3 regions of the Pseudomonas lurida genome follow, and region 1 is predicted to be linked to each of the others. Evidence: riboswitches for the same ligand, from Rfam matches in the RefSeq annotation. Region 1 holds a riboswitch; each other region holds the start of a gene.
What was found. A riboswitch is a leader RNA that binds a small molecule or an ion and turns the genes downstream of it on or off. The one in region 1 is predicted to bind cobalamin.
Positions count from the first base shown of each region.

Region 2: another riboswitch for cobalamin. It lies ahead of cobW (cobalamin biosynthesis protein CobW); the one in region 1 lies ahead of ATH90_RS18805 (ABC transporter substrate-binding protein).
Region 3: another riboswitch for cobalamin. It lies ahead of cobO (cob(I)yrinic acid a,c-diamide adenosyltransferase); the one in region 1 lies ahead of ATH90_RS18805 (ABC transporter substrate-binding protein).

Region 1 is NZ_PDJB01000001.1:4,158,857-4,163,132, forward strand. Features, by position in the region: gene ATH90_RS18795 (DNA/RNA non-specific endonuclease) at 1-337, shown strand, start outside; gene ATH90_RS18800 (hypothetical protein) at 902-1,345, opposite strand; cobalamin riboswitch at 1,449-1,643, shown strand; gene ATH90_RS18805 (ABC transporter substrate-binding protein) at 1,760-2,770, shown strand; gene ATH90_RS18810 (FecCD family ABC transporter permease) at 2,767-3,771, shown strand; gene ATH90_RS18815 (ABC transporter ATP-binding protein) at 3,768-4,276, shown strand, end outside.
Region 2 is NZ_PDJB01000001.1:2,701,388-2,705,663, reverse strand. Features, by position in the region: gene cobN (cobaltochelatase subunit CobN) at 1-1,188, opposite strand, end outside; gene cobW (cobalamin biosynthesis protein CobW) at 1,192-2,253, opposite strand; cobalamin riboswitch at 2,347-2,545, opposite strand; cobalamin riboswitch at 2,672-2,878, shown strand; gene ATH90_RS12165 (CbtB domain-containing protein) at 2,975-3,163, shown strand; gene ATH90_RS12160 (CbtA family protein) at 3,175-3,879, shown strand; gene ATH90_RS12155 (cobalamin biosynthesis protein) at 3,876-4,268, shown strand.
Region 3 is NZ_PDJB01000001.1:4,568,140-4,572,415, reverse strand. Features, by position in the region: gene ATH90_RS20665 (PQQ-dependent sugar dehydrogenase) at 1-1,052, opposite strand, end outside; cobalamin riboswitch at 1,152-1,411, shown strand; gene cobO (cob(I)yrinic acid a,c-diamide adenosyltransferase) at 1,491-2,102, shown strand; gene ATH90_RS20655 (cobyrinic acid a,c-diamide synthase CobB) at 2,099-3,487, shown strand; gene bluB (5,6-dimethylbenzimidazole synthase) at 3,484-4,134, shown strand; gene cbiB (adenosylcobinamide-phosphate synthase CbiB) at 4,131-4,276, shown strand, end outside.

The DNA.
Region 1 (4,276 bases):
GGCCACGGTGTTCACCGGCCCGGTGTTCGCTGACGACGACCGTGTGTACCGAGGCGTACAGATCCCGAAGGCCTTCTGGAAAGTCGTCGCCTACCTCAGCGACGACGGCAAGCCTTCTGCCAGTGCCTACATGATTGACCAGAGCCGCGAGCTCGGCCAGTTGGACCTGGTGTTCGGCCAGCTCAGGACCTACCAGCGCAGCGTGATCCAGATAGAACGCCTGACCGGCATCCGCTTCGCCAACCTCGCCGACTACGACGGTTTCAGCAACGAAGAACGCGCCACCGGCACACGAATTGAAGCACTGATACAAGGCCCCGAAGACATTCGTCTGTGACCAGCGCTTCAAACAGCACCCACCTGTTAAGCGTCGTCGACAACCATCGCTAACCACGATGCAAAGCGAGCCGCTCTTGATCTTGATCTTGATCTTGATCTTGCTTTTGATTTCAGGCGCCCCATCAAACACGCTGGCCGGAATTCGACAGGGATTTGGGGGGTAAACCGGCAGGGATGCCGGTTTAGCCGCCCCGCGCCATGGAGGGCGCGTGGCGGCGGCCCCCCAAATCCCTGTCGGATTACGGGCACACCGAGCCTAGGCGAGGTGCCGAGTGTTGGGGCAAGAGCCTTTTGGTTACTTTGGGGCTCTTTTCCAAAGTGACCCGCTGTAAGAGCGGAACCAATATCAGCCGTAACCTAAATAACGGATATGTACCCGGTCTGATCCAACATCCAGGTCGGCTATCAGGCCGCCTTCGCGGGCAAGCCCGCTCCCACATTTTTGGATCGCGGGGTGACAGGCAGATGGTGGTTGACGGTCAGGCCGCTTTCGCGAACAAGCCCGCTCCCACATTTCAGGATCGCAGGGTGACAGGCAGCAGGCGAGGCAACGGGCGGGCCCTCATTGCGCATTGATGTAATGAAACTGCGCCTGGGTTTTCTCGACCGCCGCACGCACTTTGTCTTTCTGCGCATCAGTGCCCGAGTAATAAATCTGCATCCCCTTCAAGTCCTGCCCCTCAACGGCTTTGCTGATCACGGCAACATCAACCGGCGTGCTGGCACCGATAATCAAAAAGAACACATCGCCCAAGCGCTTGGCATCGAGCAGTTCTCCCCTGAGGTAGGCGGCGTTTTGCTCACCGGCCATGGAAATCGCCAGGGTATCGCCGAACATCCCGCTTTTGGGGATGCTCATCGAGTGCAAACGGAGTTTGTCCGACCCGGCCGGCATCGACTTGACATAGGCGGTGGCGGCCTCGTCAAGAATCTGTTGTTCAGATTTACCTTGGGCGGCACAACCGGCGAGGGTGGCGACGAGGGCGAGCGCGACGAACGATTTCACTGTGTATTCCTTGTGATAAAGCGATCCATTGGCTGCGCATCATAGGAGCCCCACCATCAAAGAGCTACCGTTGGCTTCACGGCCTCCCGTTAAACCTCGCGATCGACTACCATACCGCGCCGGTTCCCAAACGGGACTAATAGGGAATCCGAAGCGCCGTACCCTCGCGCCAATCGGAACTGCCCCCGCAACTGTAGGTGCTGAGCCTGCTCCTTGATGCCACTGGACCTTGTCCGGGAAGGCCGGAGCCTGGCGACGATGCATCAGTCAGGAGACCTGCCGGCTCACGCTCAATAACTAACCGGCGGGGTGTCCGGGAAGGACACGCTTGCCTGCCTCAACCACAGCGCTCGAGGGTGTATTTCCAAACCGTGCCTCCCCAGTTCCACGTACGGTTCACTCGGAGATTGCTCCATGCTGCCACGCGTTACCGCCCTGCTTACCGGCATTGGCTTCTGTGCCCTGGCCCACGCTGCACCCACCCACTACCCGCTGACGGTGGAAAACTGCGGCAGCACCCTCACCTTCCAGCAAGCCCCTGCCCGCAGCGTGACCATCGGCCAGGCCGCCACCGAAATGCTGTATGCGCTGGGCGTGGGCGACAAGGTGGTGGGCACCTCGCTGTGGTTCAACAGCGTGTTGCCGCAATACAAGGCGCAGAACGACAGCATCGAGCGCCTGGCCAATAATGAGCCGAGCTTCGAGGCCGTGATCGCCAAGCGCCCGCAACTGGTGGCTGCCGAGCTGGAATGGGTGGTCGGGCCACAAGGCGTGGTCGGCACCCGTGAGCAATTTCATGAACTGAAGATTCCCACCTACCTGCTGCCCTCCGACTGCGAAGGCAAGGACAACCTGGTAGGCGCTGACGGCACGCGACTGGAGCCGTTCCACATCGAGACTATTTATAAGAGCATCAGCCAGCTGGCGCAGATTTTCGATGTACAGGATCGTGGCCTGCAGTTGAACGACGCACTCAAGGCCCGCCTGGCCAAGTCCGTCGCCACGGCACAGGGCAAAGGCCTCAAGCAGGCCAGCGCGCTGGTGTGGTTCTCCAGTTCGGAGATGGCCAGCGACCCTTACGTGGCCGGCCACAAAGGCATTCCGGAGTTCATGCTGCAAACCCTCGGCCTGTCCAACGTGGTGCAGTCCGATGAAGAGTGGCCCGCCGTCGGCTGGGAAACCATTGCCAAGGCCAACCCGACCTTCCTGGTGATCGCGCGCATGGACCGCCGCCGCTACCCCGCCGACGACCATGAAAAGAAACTGGCGTTTCTGCGCAGCGACCCGGTGACCCGCAACATGGACGCGGTGAAAAACAACCGCATTATCATCCTCGACGCCCTGGCGTTGCAGGCCAGCATCCGCATGTTCGATGGCCTTGAACAACTGGCCACGGCCATCGACGGCTACGACCTGCCGAAATGATGCGTACCCTGCTCGCCCTGGCCCTGCTCCTCGCCGCCGTACTCGCTGGCGTGGCCATCGGCGAAACCGCCATCTCGCCGCAGGTCGTGCTCCAGGTACTCGCCAACAAACTGTGGGCGGCCGGCTACGTGCTCGACCCCATCGATGAAGGCGTGGTGTGGAACTACCGCCTCACGCGCGCCCTGGTCGCCGCCGCCTGCGGTGCGGGGTTGGCGACCTGCGGGGTGATCCTGCAGTCGCTGTTGCGCAACCCGCTGGCCGATCCGTACCTGCTGGGCATCAGCGCCGGTGCCTCGACCGGCGCGGTGTTGGTGGCGTTGATGGGCGTGGGCGGCGGCTTGATTTCGTTGTCGGCCGGCGCGTTTGTCGGCGCGATGGCAGCATTTGCACTGGTGATCCTGTTGGCGCGTGCCAGTGGTTCGGCCAGCGGCACCGGCCAGATCATCCTCGCGGGCATCGCCGGCTCGCAGCTGTTCAATGCGCTCACCGCGTTCCTGATCACCAAGTCGGCCAGCTCCGAGCAAGCGCGCGGCATCATGTTCTGGCTGCTGGGCAACCTCAGCGGCGTACGCTGGCCCTCGGTGTGGCTGGCCGTGCCGGTGGCTGTCGCTGGCTTGGCCGTGTGCCTGTGGCACCGTCGCGCGCTGGATGCGTTCACCTTCGGCAGCGACTCGGCGGCATCCCTCGGCATCCCGGTGCGCCGCGTGCAGTTTGTACTGGTAGGCTGCGCAGCCCTGGTGACAGCGGTGATGGTGTCGATTGTCGGCTCCATCGGTTTTGTCGGGCTGGTGATTCCCCACGCCGTGCGCCTGCTGCTTGGCACCGGGCATTCGCGCTTGCTGCCGGCGAGTGCCTTGGGTGGCGCGCTGTTTTTGATTGCGGCGGATGTGCTGTCACGCACCTTGATCAAGGGCCAGGTGATACCGGTCGGCGTGGTCACTGCGCTGGTCGGCGCGCCGGTGTTTGCGCTGATCCTGATCGGCCGGAGAAACGCGCGATGACGGTGCTGAGCTGCACGGACCTGGGTTTCAAGGTGCGCGAGGTCGAGCTGCTGCGCGACATCCACCTGGAGGTTCACCTGGGCGAAACCCTCGGTATCGTCGGGCCGAACGGCTCCGGCAAATCCACCCTGCTCAAGTTGCTCGCCGGCTTGCGCACACCGGCGTCCGGCGAGGTGTTATTGGGTGGCCAGCGCTTGGGCAAGCTGTCGCGCCGCGCCATCGCGCAGCAACTGGCGGTGGTGGAACAGCAGGCTGACACCGACGACGCCATCCGCGTGTTCGACGCCGTGGCCCTGGGCCGTACGCCGTGGTTGTCGGCACTGAGCCCCTGGTCCAGCGAAGACGACGCCATCGTGAAACAGGCCTTGCATGACGTCGACGCCACCCACCTGAGCCAACGCGCCTGGCGCAGCCTTTCGGGCGGGGAACGCCAACGTGTGCACATCGCCCGCGCATTGGCGCAACGGCCGCAGATTCTGTTGCTGGATGAGCCGACCAATCACCT
Region 2 (4,276 bases), 1.5 Mb from region 1:
GCCGTTGCCGATACGGCCGTCGCGGGTTGGGTAATTGGCAAGGACCAGCGCAATGCGTTTGTCCGCAGCGGGCACTCGCGCCAACTCGACCCAACGCCGGGCCAGCTGCGCGACAAAATCCATGCGCTCGGGCGCGGCGCGGTAGCAGACCACGTCCGACTGGCTGCGCTCACTGCGCCAGGCCAGGTCCTTGAAACTGATCGGCCGGCTGATGATGCGCCCGTCCAGTTCGGGCAAGGCGATATGCATCGCCAGGTCACGCGGGCCGAGGCCCTGCTCGCTGGCCTCCCAGCCGGGCTGGTTGTCTTGGGCGCAAATGGCCTGGATCACCGGGATATTACGGCGAAACGGGCGTAAATGCGGCGCTTCGGGGCTGGATTGGGCAAAGCCTGTGGTGTTGAGGATCACCGCCGCGCCTACCTCATCCAGCACGTCCTCGACCACCGCCAGGCAGCCGGGCTCTTTCAAACTGGCCGCCGCCATGGGCAACGGGTTAAGGCCCGCAGCCTGCAAGCGCTGGCAGAACACGTCGATAAACCCGGTATTGGCCGCCTGCAAATGGGAGCGATAGAACAGCACCGCCGCCACCGGCCAGTCCGCGCTCCAGTCGGCCTGCCAATCATGCAGGCATGCACTGGCGTGATGCGGGTGATAAATCGCCGTGCGCGGCAGGGTTTGTGGCGCTTCCCAGGCGTAGTCCCGGCCCAGGTAACCACTGGCCAGGCAGCGATAGAAATTCAGCGCATTCGCCAGGCCGCCCTGGCGCAGGAAGTGCCAGAGGCGATCACGCGCTTGTACGCCAACGGTGCTCAGGTCACTGAGCTCCGGGTCCGGTCTGTCATCCCCCGGCACCAGAATCAACTGCACGCCGCGCTCGGCCAGTTCCACCAGGCGCTCGATGCCGTAGCGCCAATAACCGATGCCGCCATGCAGCGAGATCAGGATGACCTTGGCGTGGCGCAGCACTTCATCGACGTACAGGTCGACGGAGGCATGGTTCTGCACCTGCATCGGGTTGGCCAGGCGAAAACTGGGGTAGTCGTCGGGCAGCTGCTGGGCCGCTTCGGCCAGCAGCGCCAGGCTCGAATCACCGCTGCACAGGATCACCAGTTCAGCGGGGGTCTGGCCGAGGTCGGCAATGTTGTCGTCCGAGACGAAACCACCGGGCTGGGTCCTGAGCAGGTGCATGGGTTAGACGCTGAGCGCGGCGCGCAATTGCGCTTCAAGGCCCGCCGCATCGAGCTCCTGGCCGATCAGCACCAAGCGCGTGACGCGCGCTTCGTCGGCGCCCCAGGCACGGTCGAAATGCTTGTCGAAACGCGTGCCCACGCCCTGGATCAGCAGGCGCATCGGCTTGTTCGGGATAGCAGCGAAACCTTTGACGCGCAGGATGCCGTGTTGCACCACCAGTTGCGTCAGGGCCTCGAGCAGCAGCGCTTCGTCAGCTTGTGGCAGGTCGATGGAGATCGAGTCAAACGCATCGTGGTCGTGGTCGTCTTCACCCTCGTGGTGATGATCGTGATGGCTGTGGCGGCCGTCGATATGTTCTTCGGAGCCGGCACCCACGCCAATCAGCACGTCCAACGGCAAGCGACCGCTGCTGGCTTCGACGATCTTCACCGCGGGTGGCAGTTCTTCGGCGACTTCCAGGCGCACGCGGGCCAGGTCTTCGGCGCTGATCAGGTCGGTCTTGTTGAGGATCACCAGGTCGGCGCTGGCCAACTGGTCAGCGAACAGCTCATGCAGTGGCGATTCGTGGTCCAGGTTCGGGTCGAGTTTGCGCTGGGCATCGACCTGGTCCGGGAATGCGGCGAAGGTGCCAGCGGCCACGGCCGGGCTGTCGACCACGGTGATCACCGCGTCAACCGTGCAGGCGCTGCGGATTTCTGGCCATTGAAAGGCTTGTACCAACGGTTTTGGCAGGGCCAGGCCGGAGGTTTCGATGAGGATATGGTCGAGGTCACCACGACGGGCGACCAATTCGCGCATCACCGGGAAAAACTCTTCTTGCACCGTGCAGCACAGGCAGCCGTTGGCCAGTTCGTACACGCGGCCGTTGGCCTCTTCTTCAGTGCAACCGATGGAGCACTGCTTGAGGATCTCACCGTCGATGCCCAACTCGCCGAACTCATTGACGATGACCGCAATGCGGCGGCCCTGCGCGTTGTCGAGCATGTGGCGCAACAAGGTGGTTTTGCCCGAACCGAGGAAGCCGGTAACGATGGTGACGGGAAGTTTGGCCAGTGTTTTCATCGGATGCCCTTGGGGGCGGGCATACGGGACGATAGGCCCTGCGACGGCGCGCAGCAGCGGATTTCGTCACCGGATCACCCCGCCCGGTTGAATTGGAAAATCGGTTACGAGGCAGGTCTCCTGGCTTGGGGCATGCGGGTCTTGCGACCGGCGCTGGCTGCGCCTTCCCGCCGGATGGCAGTGGCGTGGCAGTCAGATAAACCCTTTACAGTTGCGGGGGCAGCCGCGGCTTGGACCGCGTTCCCTTCTTAGCTTCGGCCTGGGCTGAAGAACCTCGAGGGTGCAAGGCTACGCAGTGCTTGGGGGATGGTCAATGATGGGTTGGGCTTGGCTGGGCTCGCTCGTGTACCTATCCGATATTCAGGTAACGGATAGGCACCCAACAACTCAATTGACTCCCATCCTGCGCCCATGCTCTCCTACACACCTTGTTTCGGGTGCCCTTCACAGGGTGAAACGGGAAACCGGTGCGTCATAGCGATATGACCAGTCCGGTGCTGCCCCCGCAACGGTAAGCGAGCGAAGTGTCACGGCCACTGTGCAAATGCATGGGAAGGCGACGCTTTGAGGACTCCCCAGGAGCCCCCTCGCAAGCCCGGAGACCGGCCCGAAAATTCAGATAACAAACCCGCGGTGGGCGGGCGCTGTTCAGAACCCTGCGTGCCTGGCTCGCGGGGTTTTCATGCGCTCGTTTCACCCTGACACCCAGAAGGGACGCGCCATGTCGATCATCAGCAGCACCTCACACACCACCAGCAGCTCCGCTACCCTGGGCCAACGCCTGACCGCCGCCATCGGCGCGTCGATCCTGGGTGCGTGCCTGGTGTATTTCGCCGGTTTCTCGCACATCGAGGCGGTGCACAACGCCGCCCACGATACCCGCCACAGCGCCGCGTTCCCGTGCCACTGAGACCTGCCGACATGATCAAGCGTATTGCGCAAACCGCCGGTTTCACCGGCCTTCTGGCCGCCCTGCTGCTGACCTTGCTGCAAAGCTTCTGGGTCGCCCCGCTGATACTGCAGGCGGAAACCTATGAAAACGCCCCGGCCGCCACTGAAGTGGCCCATCAACATGCCGAAGGTGCTGCCGCCCACACCCACGATGCCGAAGCCTGGGAGCCGGAAAATGGCTGGCAGCGCGTCCTGTCCACCACAGGTGGCAACCTGGTGGTCGCCGTCGGTTTTGCGCTGATGCTGGCCGGCCTCTATACCCTGCGCGCACCGACCCGCACGGCCCAGGGCCTGCTCTGGGGCCTGGCCGGTTATGCGACGTTCGTGCTGGCACCTACCTTGGGCCTGCCGCCTGAGTTGCCGGGCACCGCCGCCGCCGACCTGGCGCTGCGCCAGACCTGGTGGATCGGCACCGCCGCGTCTACCGCCGCCGGTATCGCACTGATCGTATTTGGTCGCAACTGGCTGCTCAAAGTGCTGGGCGTGGCGATTATCGCGGTACCGCACGTGATCGGCGCGCCGCAGCCAGAGGTGCATTCGATGCTGGCACCGCAAGCCCTGGAAGCGCAGTTCAAAATCGCTTCACAACTGACCAACGTCGCATTCTGGCTGGCCCTGGGCCTGATCAGCGCTTGGTTGTTTCGCCGCAACCGCGACGATCAATACTCCGCATGACACGAGTGGTCGGCCTGGGGTGCCAGCAAGGGTGTGATCTTCACGCACTGCTGGCCTTGTTTGATAGCGCCCTCGCCGAGGGCGGTATCGAGCGCGACAGCATCACCGCGCTGGCCACTATCGACCGCAAACAGAATGAACCAGGCCTCCTGGCACTGGCCAAAGCGCTGGAACTGCCGTTGCAGTGCTTCAGCGCCGAGCAGTTGGCGGTTTTTGAACACCGCCTGAGCCACAAGTCGGACGTTGTGTTTGCCCATACCGGCTGTTATGGCATCGCCGAAAGCGCCGCCCTGGCCTTGGCGGAACAGCTCGGCAACGCCCCTGCCCGCTTGCTGATCACCCGCAAAAAGACTGCCCGGGCCACCTTTGCATTGGCATGCGCCGGGTAAAAATCTGA
Region 3 (4,276 bases), 410 kb from region 1:
AGTTTGCTGCCCTCGGCGAACGTCAGCCCCAGAGACGCCGTGTGCGGGCCCACGGCGTAGTCCGGCGCAATCGCCTTGGCCACCAGGTCCAGATTCTGCGGTGTCACGCGCACATCGATGTGCTGCCCGTAATAGCTGAACGGCCAGCCGTAGAAGGCGCCATCCTTGACTGAAGTGATGTAGTCCGGCACCAGGTCGCTGCCGATCTCGTCACGCTCATTGACGGCAGTCCACAGCTGGCCGCTCTGGGGCTCCCAGGCCATGCCGTTCGGGTTGCGCAGGCCGGAGGCAAAGATGCGATGCTCGCCGCTGGCGCGATCCACTTCCCAGATCGCTGCCCGACCCTGTTCGGCTTCAAGCCCGTTTTCCCCGACATTGCTGTTGGAGCCGACGCTCACATACAGCTTGCTACCGTCCTTGCTGGCCACCACGTTCTTGGTCCAGTGGTGGTTGATGCTGCCGCCTGGTAGGTCGACAACTTTGGTGCCTGCTTGCTTGATCGTGGTTTCGCCCGGTTGATAGGGGAAGCGCAGCAGCTTGTCCGAGTCGGCCACGTACAGGTCGTTGCCGACCAGTGTCATGCCAAACGGCGAATTGAGGTTCTCCAGGAAAACCGTGCGGGTTTCCGCGACGCCGTCGTGATCGGCGTCACGCAGCAGTGTGATGCGATTCGGGCTCGGCACCCCTGCACCGGCGCGGCCCATGACTTTTTCCATGACCCAGCCACGAATGCCCTTGGCGTCATCCGGCTTGGGTGGTGCGTTGGTTTCCGCCACCAGCACGTCGCCATTGGGCAGTACGTACAGCCAACGCGGGTGGTCCAGGCCCTCAGCGAACGCCGCCACCTGGGTGCCAGCGGCAGCCGTTGGTTTCGCGCCCTCGGGCCAGCCGATGGCCGGTGCGATGTTGACGGTGGGGATCAGGGTTTTGTTCGGTTCCGGCAACTTGGGCGAAGGCCCGGTGCCGTCGGAGACCTGAAGCGTGGAGCTTTCACCGCAGGCGGCGAGGGTGCCGGCGACCATGATGAGTAGGGCGAGTCTGGTTTTATGCATGGTGTTCTCCTTGATACCTGTAACGGTAGAGGAGGGCGGCGGTGCGATGGTTCAAGTGTAAGGTCAGCTTTAATTGACGCTCCACCCCCAACCCACTAACCTTCGCCGCTTGTTACAGGTGCTCTGTGACCCATGGGTCGACGGAGTGAAACAGGGAAGCCGGTGAGTGAGCGCACTTGTACACAGTGTTGCCGCGATTCCGGCGCTGCCCCCGCAACGGTAAATGAGACAAGACGCTGCTTTTTGCCACTGTATCGCCCGCGATATGGGAAGGCGCCGCGTCGGCCAGCACCTGCTCTCTCTACACAGCAGGCGCACCACTCATGAGCCCGGAGACCGGCCTGAAACATCCAACAGCATCACGGTGGGCGATGCTTGGCTGTCTGTTTTTCTTTTTTCCTGCCCGCCGTTTTTGTCCAGCCCCAACGGAGAGCTGCCATGACCGATTCCCCCGACCGCGACGAACGCCACCTGGCACGCATGCTGCGCAAAAAAGCCGTGATCGACGAGCGCATCGCCAATTCCCCCAACGAATGCGGTTTGTTGCTGGTATTGACCGGCAACGGCAAGGGCAAAAGCAGTTCCGCGTTCGGCATGCTGGCCCGGGCCATGGGCCACGGCATGCAGTGCGGTGTGGTGCAGTTCATCAAGGGGCGTAACAGCACCGGTGAAGAATTGTTCTTCCGCCGCTTCCCTGAGCAAGTGCGCTTCCACGTGATGGGCGAAGGCTTCACCTGGGAAACCCAGGACCGCCAGCGCGATATCGCTGCCGCCGAGGCCGCCTGGGCGGTGTCCCGCGAGTTGCTGCAAGACCCGGCCGTCGGCCTGGTGGTGCTGGACGAACTGAACATCGCGCTCAAGCACGGTTACCTCGACCTCGACCAAGTCCTCAGCGACCTGCAAGCCCGCCCTCCGATGCAGCACGTGGTGGTCACCGGCCGTGGCGCCAAGCCAGAGTTGATCGAAATGGGTGACACGGTCACCGAAATGGGCATGCTCAAGCACGCGTTCCAGGCCGGTATCAAGGCACAGAAGGGCGTCGAACTTTGAATCAGCCCCGTCATTGCCCTGCTGTCCTGATCGCCGCACCGGCATCCGGCCAGGGCAAAACCACTGTCACCGCGGCGCTGGCCCGCTTGCACCGCAACCTGGGGCGCAAGGTGCGCGTGTTCAAATGCGGTCCGGACTTCCTTGACCCGATGATCCACGAGCGCGCCAGCGGTGCGCCGGTGTATCAATTGGACATGTGGATGGTGGGTGAGCAGGAAAGTCGCCGCTTGCTGTGGGAAGCGGCGCAGGACGCCGACCTGATCCTGATCGAAGGCGTCATGGGCCTGTTCGATGGCACGCCGTCCAGCGCCGACCTGGCGCGACACTTTGGCGTGCCGGTGCTGGGCGTGATCGACGGCACGGCCATGGCGCAGACATTTGGCGCGTTGGCCTTGGGCCTGGCGCGTTATCAGCCGGATCTGCCGTTCGCCGGTGTACTGGCTAACCGTGTCGGCACCCTGCGCCATGCGCAATTGCTCGAAGGTAGCCTCACCGAAGGCCTGCGCTGGTACGGTGCGTTGTCCCGCGAGACCGGTATCGAGTTGCCCAGCCGCCACCTCGGCCTGGTGCAGGCGAGCGAACTCAATGACCTCGACGTGCGCCTGGACGCTGCTGCCCAGGCGTTGGGCAGCAGTTGCGAAGTGGCCTTGCCGCCGCCCGTGACCTTTGCCGCACCGCAAGTGATCGAGGCTGAGCCCTTGCTCAAAGGCGTGCGCATCGCCGTGGCGCGTGACGAAGCCTTCGCCTTTACCTACGGCGCCAGCCTCGACCTGCTGCGTGCGATGGGGGCCGAGTTGAGTTTCTTCTCGCCGATCCATGATCGCCAATTGCCTGACGCCGACAGCCTCTACCTGCCCGGCGGTTACCCGGAATTGCACCATCAGGCGCTGTCGGAAAACACTTCGATGCTCGACGCCATTCGTGCTCACCACGCGGCCGGCAAACCCTTGCTCGCCGAGTGCGGCGGCATGCTCTACCTGCTCGACTCGCTGACCGACGTCGACGGCACCCGCGCCGAACTGGTCGGCCTGCTGCAGGGCGATGCCGTGATGCAAAAGAAACTCGCGGCGCTGGCCCTGCAAAGTGTCGACCTGCCTGAAGGCACGCTGCGTGGCCACACCTATCATCATTCCCTGACCAGCACCGAGTGGCAGCCGATTGCCCGTGGCCTGAGCCCCAATGGCGGGCGCGGTGCCGAGGCGGTGTATCGGCAGGGGCGGATGACCGCGTCCTACGTGCATTTTTATTTCCCGTCGAATCCGGCTGCGGTAGCGGCCTTGTTTGCGCCGAGCCTTGAGACCGTTATCGCCGACAAGCCGGCGCCCACATCGACAGTGTTCACCAATCAACCTGTGGGAGCGGGCTCGCCCGCGAAGAGGCCATGACCGATAACGCCTTTCCCGAGGCCGATCGCCAGGCCGTCTACCGCGCTATCGCCGAACGCCGCGACATGCGCCACTTCAGCGGCGGCACTGTCGCTCCCGAATTGCTGCAACGGCTGCTCCAGGCTGCGCACCAGGCGCCGAGTGTCGGCCTGATGCAGCCGTGGCGTTTTATTCGTATCAGCGACCGCACCTTGCGTAGCCAGATTCAACAGGTGGTGGAAGAAGAGCGCGTACGCACCGCCGAGGCCCTCGGCGAGCGCTCCGACGAATTCATGAAGCTCAAGGTCGAAGGCATTCATGACTGTGCCGAAGTGCTGGTCGCGGCGTTGATGGATGATCGCGAGCGGCACATCTTCGGTCGGCGTACCTTGCCGGAAATGGACATGGCGTCGTTATCCTGCGCGATCCAGAACCTGTGGCTGGCAGCTCGCGTCGAAGGCCTGGGCATGGGCTGGGTCTCGCTGTTCGAGCCCCAGGCGCTGGCCGATCTGCTGGGTTTGCCGCCGGGCGCGAAACCCCTGGCCGTCCTGTGCCTTGGGCCGGTGACCGAGTTTTACCCGGCACCGATGTTGCAACTCGAAGGCTGGACCGAGCCTCGGCCATTGAGTGACATGGTGTATGAGAATGCGTGGGGAGTGAGTCAATGAGTGTGGCCTTGTTGTGTGTCGCTGCCGTGGCGCTGGATGCGCTGCTGGGCGAACCGAGGCGCTGGCATCCGCTGGTGGCGTTCGGCAATTTCGCCGGGCGCATCGAGCGACGTTTCAACTCCGGGGGGCGCGGCTGGCGCAG